DNA from 2 places in the Caballeronia sp. LZ033 genome. Region 2 is predicted to be linked to the other one. Evidence: riboswitches for the same ligand, from Rfam matches in the RefSeq annotation. Region 2 holds a riboswitch; the other holds the start of a gene.
The links. Region 2 has a riboswitch for manganese ahead of mntP (manganese efflux pump MntP). Riboswitches for the same ligand answer to the same signal wherever they lie in the genome.

Region 1 (7,676 bases), on a different contig from region 2:
GCGGTCAACGTACAGAACATCGCTTCGGCGCAATCGCTCACGTCCGGCACGTTCTCGACCACCGACGCGCTCGGCACCGGCTCGATCACGCTGAAGGTCGGCAACAACAGCAGCACCATCAAGCTCGACAGCAGCAACAACACGCTGTCGGGCATCGTGTCGGCGATCAACTCGGCGTCCGACAATCCCGGCGTCACCGCGACCATCGTCAACGGCTCGGACGGCGCGCACCTCGTGCTGCGCTCCACGTCGACGGGTCTCGGCAATCAGATCGGCGTCGATGTCACCGCGGACAGCAGCACCTCCGCCATCAACAAGCTTCAGGTCAGCTCGTCCACCACGACCACCGATCCGGACCCGACCGACCCGACCAAGACCATCACCGTTCCCGAACACACCACCATCAGCAGCACCAACGGCTGGACGCAATCCAGCGCGGGGGTGGACTCGCACCTGACGGTGGCCGGCACGCCGGTCACGAGTTCGAGCAACACGATCAAGGAAGCGGTGACGGGCGTCACGATGAACATCACCGCGGACTCCGTCGGCACGACGCAGACGCTCACGATCGGCCAGGACGTCACCGGCCAGAAGACCGCCATCGATGCCTTCGTCACCGCCTACAACAACTTCATCAGCACGGCGTCGTCGCTGACGTCGTTCGATTCGACCGCCAGCTCGCAAGGCGCGCTGCTCGGCGACTCGATGATGAACACCATCAAGAATACGATCTCCAGCACGATCAGCAAGGGCATCGGCGTCGGCACGGGCAAGGTGAACCTGGCGTCGATCGGCATCACGCTGCAGCCGGACGGCACGCTTTCGACCGACGAAGACGCGCTCACCAACGCGCTCACCAACAGCAGCGGCACGGTCGCCTCGCTCTTCAACACGACCGACGGCGTGGCCGCGCAGTTGAACACGAGCCTGACGGCGTTCCTGCAGACCGGCGGCATCATCGACACGCGCACGACCGCGCTCAACGACGACCTGACCAGCATCGCCGATCAGCAGACGCAGCTCACCGCGTACACCGCGCAGCTGACCACCTCGTACAACGACCAGTTCACGGCGCTCAACTCGTTGATGTCGTCGATGGCCACGCAGTCGAGCTATCTGACCGCCCTCTTCGGCGGCACCAACAGCGCCGGCGCGCTGGCCACCAACAAGAGCTAAGGACCGGACATGAACCAGCACGAACTGATTCAGGAAGCCTGGTCGCTGACCGAGGCCATCGAAACGGCAGTGGGCAACGAAGACTGGGCGCGCGCCGCCGAGCTGACCGAAGCGCGCGCACCGCTCGTCATGGCGCTGCGGGCCGAGCAGCCGGCGGAGTCGCTCGCGGTCATCCGCAAGATCCAGGCGAGCATCGATGCCGTTGCATCGCGCGCGCAGATGGCGCAGACGGCGCTCGCCGCGAACTATCGCCGTTCGATGGACGGCGCCAAGGCCGCAAGCCGCTATCAACAAGCCGCGCGCTTCTAAAGTTTTCAGCTGCCGCGCCGATAACACAAGAACAACAAGAACAACGCGCCGATGTCGGGCGCGCTGCTTCGCTCTTGATGCCCGCCTCGCGCGGGCATTCTTATTTGTGGCGGGGCTTGAGCTGTCGGGCTTTATCGACCCAGCGTCAGCGCCAGATACGCCGCATACAGCACGCCGTTCCCGAGCAGCGCCCACAGCACCACGCCATTCGGCTTCGCATTGAGGCGCAGCCACGCCGCCGCCGCCAGCGTGATCAACACGCCGGTCAGCACTTCGACACGCGGTTCCCACGGCGTCAGCATGATGCCGATCGCGGGCAGCAAGGTGCCCTGGAACACCATCGCGCCCGTGATGTTGCCGAACGCGAGCGTGTCCTTCCCTCTGCGCGCCCACAGGATGCTGTTCACCTTCTCGGGCAATTCGGTGGCGATCGGAATGATGATCAGCGACAGCAGCAGCGCGGAGATTCCAAGCGCCTGCGACACCCCTTCGACGCCGTGAATGAAGCCCTTCGCGCCGCCCACCAGCAACACGATGCCGACCAGGAACTGCAGCATGATGCTGCCCATGGACGTCTTCAATCCCAGGCGCGAAGCGAACAGCGCCTCAGGCGCTTCGGTGCCGTGTCCGCTTTCGACCAGGTTCGCCGAGGCCCTGAACGTCGAGATGACATACAAGACGTATAGCCCGACGAGGCCCGCCGCGAACATCGCCCGCACGGGCCATGCGTGATGCGGGACGAACATCGCCGCGCACGCGATCAAAAACGCAAACAGGAAGAAGTTGAGATCCCGCGTGAAGCCGCTGCGCTCCGGCACGATCCGTCCTTGCAAGCCGCGCGACTTGAGCACCGCAATCGTCATCAGGCAGGTGGAGAGCGTTGCGAGCATCAGCGGCGCACCGAGAATCGCGCCGACGCCGATTTCCTCGTTGACCGCGCGACTGGGCGTGCCGCCGAGCAAGGCGATGATCGGCACCGTGGTTTCGGGCAGCGCGGTGCCGACGGCAGCGAACAGCGAGCCGGTCACGCCTTCGGAAATGCCGAGCCGCTCGCCGAGATGTTCGAGCGCGTTGGTGAAGAGTTCGGACGCGATCAGGATGATCGCGAGCATCAGTGCGAGTTCGATGAAGAGCATCGTCATGCGGCACCTCGCATGAAGCAATGCGACGAACGCGGCGGAAGCGCCGAAAGACGCGTGAGAAGGAGACGTTGTAGTTGTAGGGACACGATCTTTCCACGGCCGGACGCTGAGCGAACCACGATGCACCACGCGCCGTCCGGCCAGGAACGACGCAGTGCATCGATGGTCTCGCCAAACCGGTCCGGTCGAACGCGCCACGGCAGCAGGGCCGAGGATGTTGACGCGTTCTCCTTCGCGCACGAAGGAAGGCTACTCCCCAAAGACGGCGCAAGTGTAGCCCGATGCCTCCGGTTTCGGCAAGCCGCGCCTTCTCGCCTGGCTCATGGCAGGAATATGCGTATGCGGATCGAATCGTTGTCGATGCAACGAGCATTCGCTATGCTGGCCGCGCCGGCCGCGCCGGCCGCGCCGGCCGCGCCGGCCGCGCCGGGCGCGCTGCTTGCTGCGCCTGCCGACCGTCATCGGACCTGATCCGCCAACAAGAACGAAACGCCGTGTGACCATCGGGTCACGGGAGATCTCATGCGCCTGACACTCGTCGCCGCCGCTGCCGCGGCCATCCTGCTCGCCGCGCCGGGCATCGCGCTGTCCAAGCCGCTCACCATCTGCACCGAAGCGAGCCCGGACGGCTTCGACGTCGTGCAGTTCAATTCGCTCGTGACCACCAACGCTTCCGCCGATGTCATCTTCAACACGCTCGTCGCCTACGACGAAGCCGCGAAGAAGGTCGCGCCCGCGCTCGCCGAGAAGTGGGACGTAAGCAGCGACGGCCTCACCTACACCTTCCATCTGCGTCCGAACGTGCAGTTCCAGACGACCGAATGGTTCAAGCCGACGCGGGCGCTCGACGCCGACGACGTCGTGTTCACCTTCTCGCGCATGCTCGACGACAGCAATCCGTGGCACAAGATCGCGGGCGCAAGCGGTTTTCCGCATGCGCAGTCGATGGGCCTCGTGAAGCTCATCAAGGCCGTGACGAAGGTCGATGACCACACCGTGAAATTCGAACTCAACGAGCCCAACGCCACCTTCGTGCCGATCCTCACGATGGGTTTCGCCTCCATCTATTCGGCCGAATACGCTGACAAGCTGCTGAAGGCGAACCAGCAGACCGACCTGAACAGCAAGCCGGTGGGCACCGGTCCGTTCGCGCTGAAGAGCTATACGAAGGACTCGGTGATCCGTTACGACGTGAACCCGGCCTACTGGGGACCGAAGCCGAAGATCGACCGGCTGATCTACGCGATCACGCCGGACGCGGCCGTGCGCGCGCAGAAGATCAAGGCGGGTGAATGCCAGATCGCGCTTTCGCCGAAGCCGCAGGACGTCACCGACGCAAAGAAGGACCACGCGCTGAAAGTGAGCGAAACGCCGGCCTTCATGACCGCGTTCGTTGCGCTCAATACGGAGAAGAAGCCGCTCGACAATCCCAAGGTGCGGCAGGCGATCAACATGGCGTTCGATCGCACGACCTACATGAAGACCGTGTTCGACAACACCGGCACGGCCGCGGTGAATCCGTATCCGCCGAACACGTGGAGCTACGACAAGAACATCGCGGCCTACAAATACTCGCCCGATGCCGCGAAGAAGCTGCTCGCCGAAGCGGGCTTTCCGAACGGCTTCGACACGACCATCTGGGTGCGTCCGAACGGCAGCGTGCTGAACCCGAATCCGAAGGTCGGCGCCGAGTTGCTGCAGGCCGACCTGGCGAAGATCGGCGTGAAGGCGCAGGTGAAAGTGATCGAGTGGGGTGAGCTGATCCGCTCGGCGAAGCTCGGCCAGCACGACATGCTCTTCATGGGCTGGGCGGGCGACAACGGCGACCCCGACAACTATCTGTCGCCGCTGTTCAGTTGCAACGCGGTGAAGTCCGGCATCAACTTCGCGCGCTACTGCGACCCGCAACTCGACAAGCTCATCGCCGACGGCAAGGCGACGCCGGATGTCGCCAAACGCACGCAGTCGTACGATGGCGCGCAGAAGATCATTCACGATCAGGCGCTGTGGATTCCGCTCGTCTATCCGACTGCCGCCGCACTCACGCGCGCCAACGTCAGCGGCTTCAACGTGAGCCCGTTCGGGCGGCTGAACCTGGGTGGCGTGTCGGTGCAGTAAATGCCGGTCAGGCCGGCGCGAAGCGGATCACACCGTCATCGCCGGTCTGGCGCCTGAGCGTTCCATCGAGCCAGAGCACATGCAGGTGCGCAAGCGCCTCGCCGAGCGCGAACGTCATCTGATGGATGTCGAGCTTGCGCTTGAACATTAACGGCACGATATCGGCGGCGCTGCACGGCTTCTCCATGCACGCCTCGCGCACTTCCGCCAGACGCGCGCGATGATGGTCGCGCAGTTGCGCGATGCGCGTCCGCACGCCCCGAAACGGCTTGCCGTGTGACGGCAGCGCGAGCGTCTCCGCGGGCATCGGCTCGTAGCGGCCAAGCGATTCCAGAAACAGCGCCAGCGGATTGCTTTCCGGTTCCAGCGCGAACACGGAGACGTTCGTCGAGATGCGCGGCAACACCATGTCGCCTGAAATCAGCAGCTTGTCCGCCGCGCAGAACAGCGCGCTATGCTCCGGCGAATGGCCGAAGCCCGCGACCACCGTCCAGTCGCGCCCGCCGATGCGGATGACATCGTTGTCGCGAATGCGGCGGTATTCATGCGGAATGGAAGGGACCAGGGTCGGATAGTAGCTGTCGCGCTTGCGCAGCGCGTCGAGCGAGGCTTCGTCGGTCAGGCCGTGCGCCGCGAAATGCGCCGCCGCGCGCTCGCCGCCCGCATTCGAGCCGTCGCCCGCGGCCATCACGCGGCCCATCGCATACTCGCCGAGCGAAATCCACAAGCGCACGTTCCAGCGCTGCCTGTCGCCGCCCTTGCAGATCCAGTCGGCGAGGCCAAGATGGTCCGGATGACAGTGCGTGACGATCACACGCAGCACCGGTAGGCCATCGAGCACGGTATCGAACACCCGTTCCCAGTTCGCGCGAATGGTCTCGTTCGAAATCCCGCAATCGACCACGGTCCAGCCCTGCTCGCCGTCGATCTCGTCACGCAGCAGCCAGAGGTTGATGTGATCGAGTGCGAACGGCAACGCCATGCGCAGCCAGAACACACCCGGCGCGACTTCCTTGACGCCGCCGGCCTCCGGCAATTCGTCCGCAAAAACATAGTCGAGCTGGCTTTCGAGTGCGTTCATTCGGTCCTTGCCTCCGGGTTTGCGCCGCGTTGCAATCTGGCGAAGTTGACGATAACGTAAACGTCCATTCTAACGTTGCGTGCGCTTTTGCGCTGCCGGCCGCGATGACTCAACCGACGCACTACACCATCACCGACCTGGCGCGCGAGTTCGACGTCACGCCGCGCGCCATTCGTTTCTACGAAGATCAGGGCTTGCTCGCGCCGCAGCGCGCGGGGTCGAACGGCTTGCGGCGCGTGTATTCGCCGCGCGACCGCACGCGTCTGAAGCTCACGTTGCGCGGCAAGCGCCTCGGCTTCACGCTATCGGAAATCCGCACGCTGCTCGATCTGTACGACTCGCCCACCGGCACGAACACGCAGCTGCAGGCTTTCGTCGATACCATCGCGGCGCACCGGGAAGTGCTCGAACGTCAGCTGGAAGACCTGAACACGACGCTGGCCGAACTCGCCGCCTACGAGGAACAGGGCCGCGCGCTGCTCACGGCGGGCACGGAAAAGCGTCCGCGCAAGCCCAGGGCGGCATGAACTGATTGCATCGGAGGCGCACGCCGGCATGAATCACTTCCCCAAGCTGCTCTCGTCGCAAATCGGCTTCGACGTCGCGCAGACGATGCTCGAAGGATTCGATCGCCATTACCGCGTGTTCCGCGACGCCGCCATCCGCGCCAAGCCGCTGTTCGAGCGCGGCGACTGGCCGGCCTTGCAGCAGTTGGCGCGCGATCGCATCGCGTCCTACGACGAGCGCGTGGCGGAATGCGTGATGCGGCTCGAGGACGAATATGACGCCGAGAACATCGATGACGACGTCTGGCAGCAGATCAAGCTGCACTACATCGGCCTGTTGACGACACACCGTCAACCCGAGTGCGCCGAGACCTTCTTCAACTCGGTGTGCTGCAAGATCCTGCATCGCTCGTACTTCAACAACGACTTCATCTTCGTGCGGCCCGCAATCTCGACGGAATACATCGAGAACGACGAGCCCGCCGCGAAGCCCACGTATCGCGCGTATTACCCGGAGAAGGACGGGCTTGCCGGGACGCTCGAACGCATCGTCACGAACTTCCAGCTGGAGACGCCGTTCGAGGACCTGACGCGCGACGTGCAGTGCATCCTGGCGGCGCTGCGCGACGCATTCGGCACGCTCACGCCCGCGCCCAACTTCCAGATTCATGTGCTGTCGTCGCTGTTCTTCCGCAACAAGGCGGCGTATATCGTGGGCCGCATCATCAACGGCGATGCGCTGCTGCCGTTCACCATCGCGATCCGTCATGCGCACCCCGGGCAGCTCGCGCTCGATACCGTGCTGCTGTCGCCCGAGCAGGTGCTGATCATCTTCAGCTTCTCGCACTCGTATTTTCTGGTTGACATGGAAGTGCCGTCCGCGTTCGTGCAGTTCCTGAGCACCATCATGCCGCGCAAGCCGAAGGCCGAGATCTACACGTCGGTCGGCTTGCAGAAGCAGGGCAAGAACGATTTCTATCGCGACCTGCTGCACCATCTGTCGCATTCGAGCGACCGCTTCATCGTCGCGCCCGGCATCAAGGGCCTCGTGATGATCGTCTTCACGCTGCCCTCGTTTCCGTATGTGTTCAAGCTCATCAAGGACGCGTTCCCGCCGCCGAAGGAAACCACGCGCGAAAAGATCCAGGACCGCTATCAGCTCGTGAAACGGCACGACCGCCTCGGCCGCATGGCCGACACGCTCGAATATTCGAGCGTCGCGCTGCCGCTCGCGCGCCTCGACGACGCGCTGATCCGCGAACTGGAGCGCGACGCGCCGTCGATGATCGAATATGAAGGGAACAACCTGGTGATCCGCCATGTATATATCGAGCGCCGCATGGT
Region 2 (7,676 bases):
GCGCGGACGCAGAGCACGCAATGCTGGCCTGGCGCGGCCGCGAATTCGAAGACGCTGCGGCGGCGCAAGGGCTGGTCGTCACGATGCTGCGCACCTTCGACGAATGGGACGCGACGCCTCAGGCGCGTGCGATCGCCGCGCAGCCGTTGATGACGCTGACCCGTATCGGCGATGCGCCGCCGCGCGCGCTGCCTGCGTTGGCAGAAGCCGCCCGGCCGCTCGACGGCATTCGCGTGCTCGACTTCACGCGCATTCTTGCGGGACCGGTCGGCGGGCGCGCGCTGGCTGCGTTCGGCGCGGACGTCATGCTGGTGAACGCGCCGCATCTGCCGAACATTCCGGCGATCGCGGACACGAGTCGCGGCAAGCGTTCGGCGCTGCTCGACTTGCGCACGGAGCGGGATCGTGCGGCGCTCGGGCAACTGATCGACGAGGCGCATGTGTTCTCGCAGGGCTATCGGCCGGGCGGGCTGGCGGCGCTCGGTTTCGGGCCGGATGCGCTGGCGGCGCGGCGGCCGGGCATCGCTTATGTCTCGCTGACGGCGTACGGCACGGAAGGACCGTGGGCGCAACGGCGCGGGTTCGATTCGCTCGTGCAGACGGCGATGGGCTTCAACGCAGCCGAAGGCGAAGCGGCCGGCGACGGCAAGCCGCGTGCATTGCCCATGCAGATGCTCGACATGGCGAGCGGCTTCCTGATGGCGTTCGGCGCGGCGGCGGCGCTGTGGCGGCAACAGCGCGAAGGCGGGAGCTGGCATGTGCAGGTCTCGCTCGCGCAGACGGGGCAGTGGTTGCGCGGACTGGGGCGCGTGGAAGGCGGAATCGCCGCACCGACGCCGGAGGTCGCGCCGTTCATGACGCGGTATGCGTCGGGCTTTGGCGAGCTGGTGGCGGTGACGCCGAGCGCGCAACTGGCGCGGACGCCGGCGGGGTATGCGCGGGAATCGGTCAGGCCGGGGGCGGGGGAGGCGCGGTGGTGAGGAATGTCCCGCCAATCAATGCCACAGCGTGCCGATCAGGAATGGCATAGCGGCCTGAATACAAACCTCATCTCAAGTTTCGTCCGAACGTTCCGATAACGCGTGGCAGGCGCGCCTTCCCGCGCGCCCACCACGCTCATCGACAAGAACAACCTCCAACGTTCCCATGAAACTGCTCCCGAAAGTGATGCTGCTCGCCCTGCCCGTTCTCGCCGCCTGCGGAGGCGGAGGAAGCGACGAAACATGTGTCACGAACGGAGACCTCACGAAGACCTGCGTCGCCAGGACGTCGCATGCGATTCCCGAAGGCATCTGGTTCGGCGCGACGGACACGGGCCTTGCCGCGCAGACCATCGTGCTCGAGACCGGGCAGTACTTCAGCATCTATACGTTGAATCAGGATCTGGTCTGGATGACCGAAGGCTTCGTCACCGCCACCAACGGCGCATTCACCGATCCGGCGGTCGTCGCGCTGCACTACACCGGCGAGATCATCGCGGGCACGCTCAGCGGCACCTTCACGGCGAAGAGCGCGTTCTCGGCGACGAGTTCGATCAACACCAAGCCGAACACCACCGCGCTGAACTTCAACGGCAACTACAACGCCACCTACGACGCGCCGCTCGCCATCGGCGATGTGCTGGGCACGTGGACCAACCCGGGCAGCATCACGACCGTCTCGACGATCACCTTCGCCGCAAACGGCGCAGTTACCGGTTCGCAGGGCGCCTGCACGTTCACCGGCAACTTCAAGCCGCGCGCGACCGGCAAGCACATTCTCGACGGCTCGCTCAACTTCACCAGCGCCGCGTGCGCCACCGGCGGCGGCGTGACGATGCCGGTCGAGGCGACCGTCGTGAACAATCAGATGAGCATCGTGGGCGTGACGCCGCAGCGTTCCACGGCGTTCTTCATGGCGGCGACGCGCTGATTCTTCGCGCAGCGGCACGTCACCCGGGTCACTCGTAGACGATCGCCGCTGCCCCTTCAGCCACCTCGCACCGCACCGGCACCCGACGCGCCAACGCGCACAGCAACTCGTAGCCGATCGTACCGGACGGCTCCGCCACTTCATCGACGCTGACATGCGCGCCCCACAGCTCGACCGGCGCGCCGATACCCGCCGCCGGGCAGGGCGTGAGATCGACCGTGAGCATGTCCATCGACACGCGCCCGACGATCCGCGTCCGCACGCCCGCCACCATGACCGGCGTGCCGGCCGGCGCGTGCCGCGGATAGCCATCCGCGTAACCGCACGCCACCACGCCGACGCGCATCGGTCGATCCGTCGTGAAGGTTCGGCCATAGCCGGTCGTCTCGCCGGGCTGCATCGTCTGCACGCCGATGATGCGGCTTTCCAGCGTCATCGCCGCGCGCAGCGGGTTGCCCGCGATATGACGCGCGCACCCGCTCGGCGACGCGCCATAGAGGATCGTCCCGGGCCGCACCCAGTCGCGATGCGCCCGCGGGTGCCACAGCACCGCCGCCGAGTTCGACAGTGACCGCGTGCCCGGCAGGTTGCGCGTGACGGCGTCGAAGGCGTCGACTTGCCAGTCGATCGCGCCATCATCGGCGTTGGCGAAATGGGTCATCAGCCCGATCGAACCGATCGACCCGATCCGCGACGCACGCAGCCACGCACGCTCATAGTCCGCCGGACGGAAGCCCAGCCGGTTCATCCCCGAGTTCATCTTCAACTGGATGTCGATGCGCTCACGCGGGCGGGCGGCTTCGAGCATGTCGAGCTGTTCGTCGCAGTGCACGGTGACATGCAGGCGATACCGGTCCGCCACCAGCACGTCAGCCGGTTCGAAAACGCCTTCCAGCAGCAGCACCGGCTTGTGCCAGCCGAGCTCGCGCACGCGCACGGCTTCGTCGAGATCGAGCAGCGCGATGCCGTCGGCCTCGGCAAGCGCCGGATAAATGCGCTCGATGCCGTGACCATACGCGTTCGCCTTGATCACGGCCCACACGCGCGATGTCGGCACCGTGTCCCGGACGAATTGCAGGTTGTGACGGATGGCGTCGAGAAGAATGCGTGCGGAAATCGGACGTGGCATGCGTGCTCCCCGGCATGGGCCGCCTGATCGGACGCGCCATGCTGCTTTTGTGAAAGAAGGCAGTGGAAGCACGAATCGTATCGGCCGGAAGGCAGTTTTTGTTATCGTATTCGCGCCGAATTTTGGTGGAAGACGCTGCCCGCCAAACACGCAGCCCAAGCTTCGCGACGCGTGCTTTCCGGCGTATCGTGAGGCTCACGCCGCATGGGGCGAAGGAGATCGCCATGACCGACGCCCGTCGTCTTGCCTGCCTGCGCATCGTGCTCGTGATCGTTGGGCTGATCGCGCTGTTCGCCGTCTATCCCCTGATGCTGCTCTGGCCTTCCGGCTGGGCCTGGGAAGGCACGCACGAAGGCCGCTCGGAGTACGCGCTGATGATCGTCGGCCTCTACGCGACGCTCGGCGTGTTCCTGCTGATCGCCTCGCGCGATCCGCTGCGGCACCTGAGTCTCATCTGGTTCACGGTGTGGTCGAGCATCGTGCACGGCGCCATCATGGCCGTGCAGTCATTCGGCGGCACGCAGTCTCATGCGCATATCGGCCATCTGGCCGGCGATGTGCCGGCGCTGTTCATCGTCGCCGCCGCGCTCGCGTACTTCACGCCGCGCCGCGGGCAGGCAGGCAAGCTCAGTTGAGATAGCCGAGGTGCTCGGCCAGGATCACGCAGCCGACGCCCATCAGGATCACCCCGCCGACAATCTCCGCCCGCTTGCCGATGGTCGCGCCCACGAGCCGCCCGACCATCACGCCGATGGTCACCATCAGCATGGTCGCGAAGCCGATGGTCGCGGCCGTGGAGAAGATATCGACATCGATGAACGCGAGGCCCGCGCCGACCGCCATGGCATCGATGCTGGTGGCGAAGCCGGTGAGCGCGAGCACCCAGAACGAGTGGGAGTTGGGCTTTTCTTCCTCATGCTCCACGGCGCGCAGGCCTTCGCGAATCATGCGCGCGCCGAGCAGACCCAGCAGCGCGAACGCAATCCAGTGGTCCCACGCGGTGACGTACTGCGCGGCCGCCTTGCCAAGCGCCCAGCCGACGAGCGGCGTCAGCGCCTCGATCACACCGAAGATCACGCCGGTCTTCAGGGCCTCGGCAATGCGCGGCTTGTGCAACGTGGCGCCTTTGCCGACGGCGGCCGCGAAGGCGTCGGTGGACATGGCGAAGGCGAGGAATAGTGTGGAGGCGAGGTTCATCGAGTAGCGCTCTGGTCGGGCAAGATGGAACGACAGAACGCGCGCCCGACCGGTCGCGGATCTGTCGATGGTCTTGCCAACCCTTGACGGTTGCCCATGCCACGGTCCGAACGACCGAGCGTGTTGACATGGACGCTTTCCCGAACGGAAAGCCGGCTACTCCCCAGCGAAGAGCCGTGAGCTTAACATGACTCCTGGGCCGTTCCTGCGCGTTCACGACAGGTTGCGGTACAGTGGGTACGTTATGCCGCAGTTTCCACCGCATGCCAACCCGCTCATGACGGAGGCGCCATGCAGGCAGGCCAGCTTACCCACGCGGCTGCGAAAGACGCAGTCGAACGGCTCTATCGCGCATTTGCCACGCACGATCTCATGCTGCTGCGCGAGGCCGTCACACCGGACTGGGCGTATCTTCCCGAACCGCCCGGAGAGCGTCCAGGTCCCGACCAGATGATTCCCATCTTCGCCGATCTCGCCATTGCGCTGCCCGACATGCGCATCGAGATCCTGGACATGCTGGTGCAGGATGATCGCGTGGGCGTACGCGCCGAAGTGAGCGGCACACAGGCCGGGCCGCTGATGGGCATCGCCGCCACCCGCAAGCCGCTTCGTTTCGCGATTCACTCCTTCCACGAGATACGCGGCGACCGCGTCTCGAAAACCTGGCATCTTGAAGACTGGCTCAGCGTATTCCGCCAGCTCGACGCCGTGCCGTCCGGGATCAGGCCATCGCCCTGAACGTACTTCCGGATTGATGCTCAGGCGCGCCGCGCCTTGCCTTTCGCGCCGCGCGAGGCGGTCTGCCGCACCACATGTTCGACACACAAGCCGACGAGCGTCGCGTCCAGGCGCTCCAGCGCGCGAGCGGCTTCGCGGAGCGCGGCGGCATCGGTGCCGAAGGAATCGGAGAACAGCCACTCGCGCTGCCGGGCGGCTTCGCGCGTCGCCTGCACGGCTTCGCTCAATTCCGGCATGCGCGCAAAGCCCGCCGCGCGCGCCTTCTTTTCCAGACAGGCCACCAGTTGGTCCAGCGGCGCGGGCTCCACGCTCTCCACGAATAACGAGAGAAAGCGCAACACGCTGCCCTGCAAGCGCCGATGCGCATCGACGAGATCCCGAAGCGGCTCGGCGCGTTCGCGATCGCGCGCGGCCTGCACGGTAATGATGCTGGCGCCCAGGCTGGAATCGGCCGGGGCGGACGTGGCGGGTGATCGTGATCGTGTGCGGGTCAACATGGTAGCCAGTGACAGGTTCTTTGCGTCGAATGCAATGCGCTATGTATTTTGAAATATAACGCATCCGTCTTCGACACGGCATTCCGACCGTTCGGCCCAATCAAAAGCAGGGCTTCCGGAGGTCTACCGTTTCGTGCGTTTGCCTGGCGACGCCACGCCTTGATTTCGCGCGCAACCAGCGTCTATAGTTTTCTACGCACGCTCCCACACGTTCCCGCAGCTTCGCCAAACAAGGCCTTCGCGGCCTCTTCCTGTCCCTTCCGCAGAACGTGCGTGCACCGGCCAGACGCCCGCCGCCGACGCGCATTCCCATCGAACCATCACAACGCCGCGTCCCTCCGGTTCGCATCCGCCCAACTAATTCGATATCGGCAACGGTTCGGGGTATCGCTTCGATATTTCTCGCGTCCTTCCTCATCATGAAACTCGTCCACAAGTTCGGCGCGCTCACGCTGCCCCTGTTGCTCGCGGCGTGCGGCGGCGGCTCGGACAGCGCCGGCCCCGCCGCGGTCAGCGATGCCGCGCGCCCGGTCATTCCCGCGCCGCTCACGTACCCGAGTGCCCGCGACATCGCCTACGGCATCAACGGCCACAACAACACCGGCGCGTACGCCCTTTCGAGCCCGGCGCTGCAACGGTCGCAATTGCGCGATCTCAACGTGAAGATGTACCGCATCGAGGTGCGCGATGCGCCAGGCGCCCGAACCCTCGCCAACGTCGCCAGGACGATGGCCGCCAGCGGCATCACCGTGTATCCGGTCATCCTGCTCGAACTCAATTTCGCCGGCGAGAGCGATGCCTACAGCGCCGCGTATTCCATCGCCCGGCAGATCGTCGCGGTGCAGCGCTACGCGTACTACGAAGTGACCAACGAACTCGCGGCGCAATGTCTCGTCGGCTGGGTGGACGGCGTGCGCAGCACCGACTTCGACAACACGCGCTTCCAGATTGCACGCGGCGTGGTGCGCGGGTTGATCGCGGGGATCAAGTCGCTGGATCCGCTGGGCAAGATCGTGATCGGCGGCAACACCTGGATGCACTATGGCTTCGATGTCATGCTCGCGAACGGCACGCAGCCCGACGGCACGACCGGTCATCCGAAAGTCACCTGGGACGTGACGGCCTGGCACTGGTATTCCGAGCAAGGCGATATCACCCACGCGTGCGGCGGCACGGGCTGCTACAACGTGATCGGCACCTTGAAGAGTTTCGGCAAGCCGGTGTGGATCAACGAAGTCGGTATCCGGCCGAGCTTTCCGGGCACCCAGCAACAGGCCGCCGATTACCTGTCGGTCAACATGCTGGGCGCGCTCAAGTCGATCTCCACGCAATACGGCATCACGTCACTGCAGGTCTACGAACTCTACGACGACCCCAGCGGCGGCGAAGGCCCGTACGGCATCATGCTGAACGACGGCAAGACGCCCAAGCCGGCCTACAGCGCGTTCAAGTCGTTCGTCGCGGCGCATCCGGCGCCGTGAGATCGCGCGCTCACTTCGCCAGCAGCCCGAACACGCCGACGCCGCTCTTCGTGCCCACATAGACCTTGCCGTTCGCGACGGTCGGCGTGATGAATTTGTTGCCCTGACCAAACTGGTCGCGTCCACTGGTGTCGCCGCTGTTGTAGAGCTGGGTCGCCAGGTTGCTTGCGTCGTAGGCGCGCAGCCCGGCGATGGTGCCGTTCTCCGCAGCCCACAGGATGCCGTTCGTGGCGCCATTGGCGGAAATGCTCGGCGTCGCGCCCGGCGCGCCGAAGGTGTTCGCGGTCTTGCTGGTGGGCGTCGCGGACAACGCAGCGTTCGATACCGCGAACGCCTTGATGCTGTCGCCGATCGAACCGAAGTACACCGTGTTGTTGAAGTAGGCCGGCCCGGCGAACATCGGCCCCGTGATCTGCCCGACGAGTTCCTGATAGATGTGGTCGGCGTTCGAATCGAACTTGCCCATCGACAGGCGGTTGACCACGTAGATGGTCGAGTTCTTGCCCGCGCCCACCGCAAGATGCTGGACGGTGCCGTTTGCATCGGTGAAATCGGGCAACACCATCGCGCCGCCCGAGCCGAGATCCTCGTCTTCGTTCGACTCCTGCACCGTGTTCGACGCCTGGAAGTAATCCTGCACCCGCAGCGGATTTGGGTCGATGCGCAGGAAGCCATTGCCATAGTTGCCGTTGATCGGCATTTCCTGGGCGTTTTGCGTCGGGT

Region 1: another riboswitch for manganese. It lies ahead of QCE62_RS00915 (sodium:calcium antiporter); the one in region 2 lies ahead of mntP (manganese efflux pump MntP).

What each region holds. Positions count from the first base shown of each region.
Region 1 covers NZ_JARUXQ010000001.1:182,421-190,096, reverse strand. Annotated here, with positions in the region: gene fliD (flagellar filament capping protein FliD) at 1-1,176, shown strand, start outside; gene QCE62_RS00920 (flagellar protein FliT) at 1,186-1,485, shown strand; gene QCE62_RS00915 (sodium:calcium antiporter) at 1,617-2,627, opposite strand; yybP-ykoY riboswitch at 2,725-2,902, opposite strand; gene QCE62_RS00910 (ABC transporter substrate-binding protein) at 3,150-4,745, shown strand; gene QCE62_RS00905 (MBL fold metallo-hydrolase) at 4,753-5,826, opposite strand; gene QCE62_RS00900 (MerR family DNA-binding transcriptional regulator) at 5,931-6,353, shown strand; gene aceK (bifunctional isocitrate dehydrogenase kinase/phosphatase) at 6,382-7,676, shown strand, end outside.
Region 2 covers NZ_JARUXQ010000003.1:128,414-136,089, reverse strand. Annotated here, with positions in the region: gene QCE62_RS21955 (CoA transferase) at 1-980, shown strand, start outside; gene QCE62_RS21950 (hypothetical protein) at 1,147-1,911, shown strand; gene alr (alanine racemase) at 1,940-3,040, opposite strand; gene QCE62_RS21940 (DUF6632 domain-containing protein) at 3,265-3,675, shown strand; gene mntP (manganese efflux pump MntP) at 3,668-4,237, opposite strand; yybP-ykoY riboswitch at 4,247-4,414, opposite strand; gene QCE62_RS21930 (ester cyclase) at 4,529-4,975, shown strand; gene QCE62_RS21925 (hypothetical protein) at 4,996-5,472, opposite strand; gene QCE62_RS21920 (lipopolysaccharide biosynthesis protein) at 5,892-6,953, shown strand; gene QCE62_RS21915 (PQQ-binding-like beta-propeller repeat protein) at 6,964-7,676, opposite strand, start outside.